Linked DNA regions of Prochlorococcus marinus str. NATL2A. The protein of the gene in region 1 binds, or shares a complex with, the protein of each later gene. Links are inferred from orthologs where the notes say so. Each region holds a gene or a part of one and is shown on either strand. Other genes may lie near its edges.

Region 1 (8,510 bases):
ATCCTTATCGTATATTATATACACAACGTAGACAGATCACTAATGGTTTCAAGTTTGATCGAAGCTTCGGCTCCATTAAAAAAACCAGTTGCTGCCGATAAAGCGATGGCTGCATCGAAGAAGCTTCAAGGCCATGTACCAAGGCGGATTCAGAATAAAAGGGCGAGAAAAAGATGGGGAACAGTCATATTCATGCTGACAATACATGCTTTAACCATATTTACTTTGCAAGCTCAATTTTGGAGCTGGCTTGCATTTTCTGGATTTATTTTCTTGTATTGGGTAACTGCTTGCTTGGGAGTAACGACAGGATATCATCGCCTTCTTTCACATCGTTCTTTTCAAGTTCCAAAATGGCTTGAAAGATTTTTTGCAACTTGTGGAGCATTAAGTTGCCAACATGGACCAATTGATTGGGTCGGTCTTCATAGGCATCATCATACTTTTTCCGATACTGAAGCTGATCATCATGACAGTAATAAGGGATTCTGGTGGAGTCACATGGGATGGATGTTTGAAGATGTACCTGCCATGAAAGCGGTACCAAGACTTTCTGGAGATTTAATCAAAGATCCATACTATCGGTTCTTAAATAAAAATTTTTTACTTTTGCAACTACCCTTAGGCGCAACACTTTATTTAATTGGACAATCAGCTGGAGTTGGAGGATGGGCAATGGTCCTATGGGGAATACCTCTAAGACTCGTTTTTGTTTATCACATAACTTGGCTAGTTAATTCAGCAACTCATTGTTGGGGAACTATTGCGTATGAGAGTGGGGATAATTCAAAAAATAATAAATGGGTAGCAGCACTTACATTTGGTGAAGGATGGCACAATAATCATCATGCTTTCCCTAATTCAGCAAAGCATGGCCTTCAACGCAAACAAATAGATCTAACTTGGCAACACATACGTTTTTTGAAAGCAATTGGCTTAGCTAAAAAAATTAGACTCCCTGTCGCGTCGTAATATAAATATCAATATTAAATAGCATTTATTCATTTTCGATCCATGGCTAAGAGAGTTCAAGTAGTTCTGAATGAAGACATAAAAAGTCTTGGTAATGATGGTGATCTTGTTGAGGTTGCTCCAGGTTTTGCAAGAAACTTCTTATTACCCAACAAAAAAGCGTTACCAGTTACTCCAACTGTTTTAAAACAAGTTGAGCACAGAAGAGCAAAACAAGCAGAAAAAGAAGCAGCTAAAAAGCAAGAGGCTATTGATTTCCAAACAGCTCTGACAACGATTGGCAGATTTACCGTCAAAAAACAAGTCGGTGAGGATGGAGTCTTATTTGGAACAGTAACAAATGGAGATGTAGCAGAAGTTGTAAAAGAAGCTACTAAAAAAGACATAGATCGTAGAGACATATCTATCCCTGAAATACATGGAGTTGGTAAATATAAAGTGCAAATTAAGCTTCATAACGAAGTAAATGCTGAAATAAACCTTGAAGTTACAAGTTACTAATAGTTGCATCTTTGCCTGAACAAGCCAAAGTAGGTGTCCTTGTCCAAAAAGCGATAAATGATAAGCACCCCCTCTTCAAATAACGGGGATTTTTCAAAGCAAGGTAGAGATTTTGGAGCTTTTAATAATTCCAAGATTGAGAAGCCTCGTTTTGAAGCTCAACCTGACCAAATACCACCACAAAATTTAGAAGCAGAAGAATCTGTTCTTGGTGGAATTTTATTGGATCCTGATGCGATAGGACGTATAGCTGATTTGCTACAAGTTGAAGCTTTTTACATATCTGCTCATCGAGAAATATATAGAACTGCATTAATGCTTCATAGCCAGGGCAAGCCTACAGATTTAACAGCAATGAGCGCTTGGCTTGCGGATACAAATTCTTTAGAAAAAGTTGGAGGCAACAACAGATTAGTTGAACTTGTTGAGCGGGTTACATCTACAGCATCAATCGAACAAGTTGCTAAATTAATTAGCGATAAATTTCTGCGTAGACAATTAATTAAATCTGGAAATGATGTAATCAAATTAGGCTTTGATCAAAGTCTTCCCATGGAAGAAGCTATTGATCAAGCTGAACAGAAGATCTTTGCTATTAGCCAAGAGCAACCATCCAAAGGTCTAACACCCACAGCAGAAATTTTGACAAGTACTTTCAATGAAATAGAGAGTAGATCACTTGGTACATCAGTAGCAGGCATACCAGTTAATTTTTACGATCTGGATGCAATGACACAAGGACTGCAGCGGAGCGATCTAATAATTGTTGCAGGAAGACCAGCAATGGGAAAAACTTCAATTGTTCTTAATTTGGCGAAAAACGTTGCGCAACTTCATGACCTACCTGTTTGTGTATTCAGTCTTGAGATGAGTAAAGAGCAACTAACTTACAGATTGCTATCAAGCGAGGTAGGTATTGAGAGCAGTCGATTAAGAACGGGACGTTTGCAACAAGATGAATGGCCATTACTTGGTCAAGGTATTAATACGCTTGGTCAATTACCAATCTTCATTGATGACAAACCAAATTCCAGTGTTCTTGAGATGAGGTCCTTATGTCGTCGCCTAATTGCTGAACAAGGTAAAGAACTGGGACTAATTGTGATTGATTATCTTCAACTAATGGAAGGTACTTCTCCAGATAATCGAGTTCAAGAAATCTCAAGGATTACTAGAGGCCTTAAGGGTATGGCAAGAGAACTTAAAGTGCCTGTAATCGCTTTATCTCAATTAAGTAGAGGAGTTGAATCAAGAACCAATAAAAGACCAATGCTTAGCGATCTGCGTGAATCTGGCTCAATAGAACAGGATGCGGACTTGGTTCTAATGATTTATAGGGATGAGTATTACAATCCAGAAACTACTGATAGAGGAATTACAGAAGTTATCGTGACAAAACACCGGAATGGACCCGTTGGAACAGTTAAATTACTTTTTGAACCCCAATTCACTAGATTTAGAAATCTTGCTGCTTAATTGTTTGAAAATTTATTTCCTAAATGCTTAATTGATGATTACTAAACAATCTTCAAATGAAAGTTTTGACGTAATTGTTGTAGGAGGTGGTCATGCAGGCTGCGAAGCAGCTCTGACTTCAGCAAGATTAGGATTGAATACAGCTTTATTTACACTCAATTTAGATCGAATCGCATGGCAGCCATGTAATCCCGCAGTGGGGGGACCAGCTAAAAGTCAATTAGTTCATGAAGTTGATGCGCTAGGAGGGATAATCGGAAAATTAGCTGATTTAACGGCTCTTCAAAAAAGAGTGCTTAACGCAAGCAGAGGGCCTGCAGTTAGAGCATTGAGAGCGCAAACAGATAAGCGATCATATGCACATGAAATGCTTAAAATTCTGCAAAACACGCCAAATTTAAAGATTAGAGAGGCAATGGTTACTGGGCTAGAAGTTGAACATTATCCCAATCAGATTGACCAAAAAACACCAGAAATTCAAGAAAGAATTGGATTTATCAAGGGAATTAAAACCTATTTTGGAAGCGTTTTTCATGCAAAAGCAGTTGTACTTACAACAGGCACATTTTTAGGAGGCAGAATTTGGATTGGCAATCAATCTATGAGCGCAGGTCGAGCAGGAGAGCAAGCCTCTGAGGGGTTAACTGAAGAATTAAAAAAATTAGGCTTTACTACTGATCGTTTAAAAACAGGAACACCTGCTCGCGTCGATAGACGAACTATTGATCTTGACTCCCTCGATGAGCAATTGAGCGATGCTTCAGATAAATTCTTTTCTTTTGATCCTCTTTCATGGAAAAGTGGAGAACAAATGAGTTGTCATATCACTCGAACAACAAAACAAACTCACCAACTTATTAAAAATAATCTTCATTTAACTCCTATTTATGGAGGTTTTATTGATAGTAAAGGTCCCAGATATTGTCCATCCATTGAAGATAAAATTGTACGTTTTGCTGATAAAGATTCACACCAGATTTTCTTAGAACCCGAAGGTAGAGATACTCCAGAAATGTATGTGCAAGGTTTCTCAACTGGACTGCCCGAAAACTTACAATTAGAACTTTTAAGGACACTTCCAGGCTTACAAAATTGCGTGATGCTTAGACCTGCTTATGCAGTTGAATATGACTACATACCAGCCACACAATTAGAAGCAACTCTAGAAACAAAGAGAATAAGTGGCTTATATAGTGCAGGCCAATTAAATGGAACTACAGGGTATGAAGAAGCTGCAGCTCAAGGTTTAGTAGCAGGCTTAAATGCTGCAAGGTTAGTAAACAATAAAGAAGGAATTATTTTTGAAAGAGAAAGTAGTTATATAGGAACTATGATTGACGATTTAGTTACAAAGGATCTAAAAGAACCATATAGAGTGTTAACCAGTAGAAGTGAGTATAGATTAATCCTAAGGGGTGATAATGCAGATAGAAGATTAACTCCTCTTGGTTATCAATTAGGGTTAATTGATGAAAGAAGATGGAAAATATTTAATGCTAAACAACAATTAATCAATCAAGAAAAAGAAAGACTAGAGAAAGAAAGAATTAAAGAAAGTGATAAGTCTGCAAAGGAAATATATTCCTCAACTGGAACACCTATAAAAGGATCATTAACTTTAGCAAATTTTCTCAGAAGAACAAATATTCACTATAAAGATTTAATTACGTTTAATTTAACAACTCAAAGTATTCCTTTAGATGTTGAAGAAGGAGTGGAGATAGATATTAAATATAGTGGTTATTTAGAAAGACAAAAAGCTCAAATAAATCAATTAAAACAGCAAAGCAAAAAGTTATTACCAAAAAATTTAAATTACAATAATATAGAAACACTATCTAAAGAAGCTAGGGAGAAATTAACAATTTCTCAGCCAAAAAGCCTTGGGCATGCTGCACAACTGCCAGGCGTTAGCAAAGCTGATCTAACTGCACTTCTTGTATGGTTAAAAATAGAGAAGATGAAAAAAGTTAAAAGAAAAGATTCACTTCAAATAACAAATTAATAACAGTGAATTCACGTCAATCTCAATTACCTTCTCCTGAAGTGATTTGGAAAGCATCGAAAGAAAATGTTCTTTCAGGGAGAGGTAATCATAAGCTGTCTGGAGCTTGGCAGTTAATGCTATTGGGGGACGGCAGCCCAACAAGACATCTCAAGCTATTAACTGGACATGAAGTTGCCATAAAAGTTATTTCCATGGCAACGGAAAATAATAATGAAATTGGCGTACCAGAAGAAGTCAATGAGCTAGAACCACCTTTAATACGAAGGCAAGTTTGGCTGACATGTGGAGACTTAACCTTGGCCTGGGCTGAAAGCTGGTGGAATTATCAAGAAGCAGAAAAACATCTGCGCAATAAAGATCAACCTATCTGGAAAAGCCTCACCCAAGGACGCTCAGAACTTTTTAGAGAGGTAGATGGATTGGGTTTAGTAAATGCCAATTGGCTGAAATTAGAATTCGATGAAGAGGGACCTTTTTGGAGCAGGCATTACCGATTTTTTCGTGAACAAAAAGAATTAACTGTAATCAGAGAAGTATTTAGCCCAAAGTTAGAAAAATGGCTTGGACCAGTTCCAAGGAAGGCTTTTTGAGAAACTAGTACTTTCTTCGACTAGATCTTGGTATATTTTTTCTTCTTTGAGGAGTTCGTTCATCTAAACAAGAATCGTTTGATTTCGATGTATTTTGCTTAATTAAATTATCTTTTCTTTCCCACTTATTTAATTTAAAAGATTGATCGTCTGGCCATTCATCCAGTTCGTCAGAATTATTTCTCCTTCTTTCAATCTGAGGTGGTAAGGCTTTAGGAGCTCTTAAGGAAATAGCAGTTAAGGGTCTTTTTGTATTGTTTAAGCTTTCTTGAAAGGGTTCAACATCTAAGTCTTCATTATCCAACCAATCGTCATCATCCTCAAAAAACCAATCAATTTTCTCTTCCATCCAACGACCAACTTTATCGAAATTTGCTGAAGTCTCTTTATCTTGCCATCCTCCCCTTCTTTGACCCGGGCGATTACCTGCGACACCATCTACAACCTGTTTTCCAGTTTGTATCCATTTATCCATTCTGCGATCAAGAGGTGCCCGAGATCGCTGACGAATTTGATTACGATTGTTATATGAGCTCATCTTTTAAATTTAACGCTTTCAAACCAACAAGTGAATCACCGTAAAGAAGAAAATTATTTTTTAGTTCTAGAAAAAGGTTGAAATTCAAGCACACATTTTTGATCCCATCGACCTCCAAAATAATTATTACAACAACTACGACAGGCAGCGCCTTTGACAATACGTCGATAACTAAAACTTCGTTTACATGAAGGACAAGTTGCCACCCATTTGGGAATTCTGTTTGATATTGGGAAAGAATGACGAACTGTTACTTGAAAATCAGTTTGAGCGGAATTGATCTCTGCCATACGTTGATGAAAATTAGGCCCATGGGCCTCTTCAACTTTCAGGACAAGATCAATCCAAGCATGAATCATTTCGTGGCACAAAGTACTGTTTAATGCTTTTTGGGGAAGATTCTCTAATACTGGTCTAGACAAAATTATTTCACTAGCTTTAACTCCTAAGAAATTCGTTTTACGTCTATATATCCCAGCCGTAGTCCGCATCCGACCATCACTCCAACGCACAGAGACTCTGGGAACTCCTTTCTCCAACAAAGAGTTGTGAAAATGTTGTCTGTTTAATTTAAGAAATAATGGTAAAACAGGTATTAAAGACATTGATGCAGAGAACTCATTAGCTTTATTATTTCGATAACATTCTGTCTGACTATCAATAACAAACAAGCTAATCTCATAGCTAATAAGTCAGACTCTTTAATCAAAAGGAATTAAAAACATGGATAGCGCTTTAATCAAAGCAATTGGTTTAAAAGCTCTCTTAGTTGGAGTTGGCGCACTTCTCCTGTTTTGGACTTTTAATGCAATTAAACTCGTTGTAAGTGCTAGAGGGATTAATCCTCTTGTGAAAAAGTTTTTTGATCAGATTGCAGCTGGCCGAATAGATGGGGCTTATAGACTTACGACAAAAGCTTATAAATCACACGTCAATAGACAAGACTTCATCAAATTTTTGGGTAGCTTGCAATTAAATCGATATAGAAACTTAAAATCAGGGCGTCCAAGGATAGAAGACAATCAAATCATGCTCACACTAAGCTTGAAATCAGAAGATAAGAAAAATGAAATGCCGCTGGATTTCACTTTTATTAAAATCAACGAAAATTGGCAAATTGATCGTATTGCTAAAGCCAATAAATAATTAAGCAGAATGTGATAAGTGAATTCAAACTTTAATCAACATTTTGAACGTATAAAAGAGCTGAGAGCTTTACTCAATAAAGCAAATTACTCCTACTATGTATTAGATTCACCAGAGATAGACGATTCTGTTTATGATCAACTCTATCGAGAATTAATTGAAATTGAAAATATTCACCCATCTTTAATTACTGATGATAGCCCCTCACAAAGATTAGGAGGTGTTCCTTCTAAAGGATTCAAAAATGTTGAGCATAATATTCCTCTTTTAAGTCTAGATAATGCTTTTAATTTAAACGAAGTAGAAGCATGGTACGGAAGGATCAGCAAATTAATAAGTTCAGAAAATAAAAATATCAAAAAAGTTTATGATCCAGAACTTATATGTGAATTAAAAATTGATGGAAATGCTATTTCATTAAGATATGAAAATGGAATTTTAACTAGAGCAACAACTCGTGGAGATGGAAAAACTGGAGAAGATATCACTACTAATATCAGAACAATTTCGACAATTCCTTTACGTTTATTATTAGAAAATCCACCCTTATGGGTTGAAATTAGAGGCGAGGCTTTCATGCCCAATAATATATTTAATAAACTCAATATTGAAAGAAAAAATAATGATCAACCACTCTTTGCAAATCCTAGAAACTCTTGTGCTGGAACATTAAGACAATTAGATCCCAAAATAGTTGCATCTAGAAAACTTGACTTCTTCGCATACAGTCTTTATTTTCCAGAAAATTGGGAGCCAACTGATAACAATTTTAAAAAACCAATTTCTCAATCTGAATCACTTGAGTTTTTAAAAAATATTGGGTTTAAAGTTAATACTACATATGAAACAACAAAAACATTAAATGAAGCAAATAAGTATTACAAATATTGGGAAGTTAAAAAAGATTTTTTAGCTTATGCAACTGATGGCATAGTAGTAAAAATAGATAAATTTGAAATACAAAATCTATTAGGAGCAACCAATAAAGCTCCAAGATGGGCAATTGCTGTCAAATATCCAGCGGAAGAGAAAGCAACCAAGTTAAGAAAGATAATTTTCCAAGTAGGTCGCTCTGGTGCAGTTACACCAGTAGCAGAATTTGAATCGATAGAGCTTGCAGGAACATCTGTGAATCGTGCAACTCTTCATAATGCAAAAAGACTTGCCTCTTTAGATCTTCATTATGAAGACACAATAATTGTTCGAAAAGCCGGGGAGATTATTCCTGAAGTGATTAGGGTTATAAAAGAGTTTAGAAAAGTTGATGCAAAATTAGTTC
Region 2 (3,241 bases), 1.6 Mb from region 1 along the record:
AGAGGTATTAATGTAATCGACGCCAGAGTTCAGACTTCACACGGAAAGCCTGAATGCATAGATCTGAAAGTTGAGCTGGAAAGTGTTAATCAATTAGAAATCACTATTAACCAAATTCGTTCAATGGTTGATGTTTTAGATATTGCTAGAACATGATTTAATTAACTTTTTAAATAATCCAAGATTTTTAAAAAGTGATATCTAATATATAAAAATTTACATTTTATGATAAGTTTTTTTGAGCAAGAAATATAGACCAAGTCCTCCAACTATTCCAGCAAAAAGACCCATACATATCGAGCCCATTATCAGCCGAGAACTCAAGTCCCAACCTTGAGACCACAACTCATTAGTAGTTATATGGCCAATATCTACTATATTTTTATTTTTATTGAGTATTAAAGAGCCTAGTCTATAATTAAAATAATAAAGAGGAACATAAGTAAATGGGTTGCTAATCCAGGTCCCAACAGCGGCCAAAATACTATTTCCCTTGAAGATTTTTGCTAAAAACACACCCATCAAGGTTTGCAAACCAAAGAATGGGAAACAACCACTAAATATCCCTACGCCCAACCCTAATGCTCTCTGAGAGGGAGAACCTTCCTGATTCCAGAGCCAAGAGATAAATTTACGAATTCTTTGTATTAGATTTAGAAAGATTTTTTTCATATTTTAAAAAATCTTGGTCCAAAAAGAAAACTAAATTTGATCTTAGTGAAGATTGCGTGATTATTGATTAATGAATTCGTTTTCCCCTACTGAAGATACTATTGCTGCAATTGCAACTGCCGTTTCTCCCGGCCAAGGAAGTATTGCTGCCATTAGGATATCTGGCTCCTCTGCAATTGAGACCAGTAAGAATATTGTTGATGTTCCGGGAATTCAGGATTGGAGCACTCACAAAGTGCTTTACGGTCATGTAACTGAAGAAAATCGAAAAAAATATATTGATGAAGTTTTAATTCTCGTAATGAAAGGGCCGAGAAGCTTTACAGGTGAAGATGTAGTAGAAATTCATTGCCATGGTGGAATCATTCCAGTCCAGAAGATCCTTGAAAGAATACTAGCTTTCCCCAGCGTGCGAAGAGCGGAACCAGGTGAGTTTAGTCAACGAGCAGTGCTTAATGGTCGTCTTAGCCTGACTCAAGCAGAATCAATTAGTGAGCTGGTGTCAGCAAGGAGTCGAAAAGCAGCAGAACTCGCAATTAATGGAATTGAAGGAAATATTCAAACTACGATTCAATCAATTAGAAAACGATTAATAGAGCAACTAACGGAAATTGAAGCAAGAATAGATTTTGAAGAAGATCTACCACTTTTAGATGAAAAACATGTAAAGAATGAAATTGTCGCAATCAAAAAAGATCTTAACGAACTAATTGATAATGCTAAAAGAGGATCTTGGGTTCGTTCTGGATTAAAAGTTGCACTAACTGGGAAGCCTAATGTAGGGAAAAGCTCCTTAATGAATAGGCTTTCCAAACAAGAAAAAGCCATTGTGACTGACCTACCTGGCACTACCAGAGATATTTTGGAAAGTGAGATTATCTTAGAAGGAATACCAGTAACTTTTATTGATACAGCAGGTCTAAGAGACACCAAAGACATCATCGAAAAAATTGGTATTTCTAGAACTAAAAAAACTTTAATTCATGCTGATCTCATTATATTAATCTTTGATTATTCAAGTGGATGGACTAACGAGGATGAATCAATACTAAAACAATTACCTATAAATATTCCACTCTTGATTGTTGGTAACAAATCTGATTTAACGAATGATCAATCTTTTGAAAAAGTTCCAAAATATATATTAAAAAAAGAAAATCTAGTTATTATAAGTGCAAAAACCGGAAATGGAGAAGACGATCTGATTAATTACCTACTAAAAAAATGTGGTTCTTCTCAAACGCATGGATTGGATATTGCTCTAAATGAAAGACAACTTGATCTAGCAAAATCAACGATGAAATCCCTAGAAAACATTAATAAAGTCTTTGACGAAAAGCTACCATGGGATTTCTGGACAATAGATTTAAGACAAGCTATTAATTATTTAGGAGAACTAACAGGAGAGGATTTAACAGAAAGTTTACTTGATAATATATTTTCAAAATTCTGTATTGGTAAGTAATCAAGCAATTTTTATCTACTAGTTATTGTCGATTGTAAAAATATAATATAAGTAATAACAAACCCCTCCAATTAACATCGCCACCATAATATTCACACTATGAACAACATCCACTAGATCTAAACAGACGAGAGTAATTTAATTAAAGCATATAATGCACATATCACAAACAAAAAAATATTAAAAATTTCTATTTTAATTTTTAAGATAAAGATAAGTAGATGAAATTAGAAAATAGAAGAAGATATTTTTTATAATGGTTTTAAGATTGGTATAGTAATAAATGTATTAGTTGTATTGTGGATCTTCGCTCACCCAAGCTACATAAAATATTAGACACATGGATTGAGGAAGATCTCGGCGACGGAGATCTCACAAGATTTGTCCTCAACGACAGAAGTGCATCAGCGCATTGGGTTGCGAAAGAGGACGGGACTTTTTGTGGTGGAGATCTGGTCAAACTTATATTTAGAAAAATTGATCCTAAAGTTGATATTCAACTTCTCATAGAGGATGGTCAGAAGTTTGAAAAGAATCAAAGACTACTAGAATTAAAAGGGTCTTCCTCTTCCTTAGTAGCAGGAGAGCGAGTAAGTCTGAATGTGGCCATGCATCTTTCTGGTATTGCTACATCGACAGCTCTATTGGTAACTAAACTATCAGGATCCAAGGTGAAGTTAGCAGACACCCGTAAAACAACTCCAGGAATAAGAGTATTCGAAAAATATGCCTTTCATTGTGGTGGCGGCATTAATCATAGACTTGGATTAGATGATGCTGCTATGTTGAAAGAAAATCATATTGAATGGTCGCAAGGGATTAGCGAGAGTATCAAAATCTTAAAAAATACTATTCCATGGACAAAAAAAATAATAGTCGAAGCAGAAACTCCCTCCCAAGCGAAAGAAGCTGTAAAAGCAGGTGCTGATGGGGTTTTACTTGACGAGATGTCTATTCAAGCTATAGAGAAATTAGTTCCAGAATTACGTCAACTTTCAAAAAATAGTAAGTCCAAATACGTCTCCCAAAATATTGTTATTGAAGTTTCGGGAATCAATCCCAATAATGTATCAGACTATATTTTTACAGGTATTGATCTAATCT

Evidence for each region.
Region 2: the proteins of mnmG (region 1) and mnmE are in contact, whole or in part, in a solved structure (PDB 9HIP), measured with the Escherichia coli proteins. The link is inferred for Prochlorococcus marinus str. NATL2A from one-to-one orthologs.

What each region holds. Positions count from the first base shown.
Region 1 is NC_007335.2:1,777,905-1,786,414, forward strand. Bases 2,506-5,468 are described here. They hold mnmG (tRNA uridine-5-carboxymethylaminomethyl(34) synthesis enzyme MnmG), read left to right. Parts: upstream 2,506-2,983; coding sequence 2,984-4,954; downstream 4,955-5,468. Other genes in these bases: dnaB (replicative DNA helicase), read left to right, coding at 2,506-2,949; PMN2A_RS09660 (chorismate lyase), read left to right, coding at 4,960-5,468. In the rest of the region: PMN2A_RS09640 (acyl-CoA desaturase), read left to right, coding at 43-972; rplI (50S ribosomal protein L9), read left to right, coding at 1,015-1,473; more of dnaB, read left to right, coding at 1,531-2,505; more of PMN2A_RS09660, read left to right, coding at 5,469-5,547; PMN2A_RS09665 (hypothetical protein), read right to left, coding at 5,552-6,085; PMN2A_RS09670 (SprT family zinc-dependent metalloprotease), read right to left, coding at 6,139-6,690; PMN2A_RS09675 (hypothetical protein), read left to right, coding at 6,809-7,231; NAD-dependent DNA ligase LigA, read left to right, coding at 7,250-8,510. UniProt on the Escherichia coli protein: NAD-binding protein involved in the addition of a carboxymethylaminomethyl (cmnm) group at the wobble position (U34) of certain tRNAs, forming tRNA-cmnm(5)s(2)U34.
Region 2 is NC_007335.2:223,775-227,015, reverse strand. What follows is about bases 1-2,939. They hold mnmE (tRNA uridine-5-carboxymethylaminomethyl(34) synthesis GTPase MnmE), read left to right. Parts: upstream 1-742; coding sequence 743-2,137; downstream 2,138-2,939. Other genes in these bases: nadC (carboxylating nicotinate-nucleotide diphosphorylase), read left to right, coding at 2,437-2,939; PMN2A_RS01180 (DUF2062 domain-containing protein), read right to left, coding at 217-672; PMN2A_RS01185 (RelA/SpoT family protein), read left to right, coding at 1-156. Outside these bases: more of nadC, read left to right, coding at 2,940-3,241. UniProt on the Escherichia coli protein: Exhibits a very high intrinsic GTPase hydrolysis rate. Involved in the addition of a carboxymethylaminomethyl (cmnm) group at the wobble position (U34) of certain tRNAs, forming tRNA-cmnm(5)s(2)U34.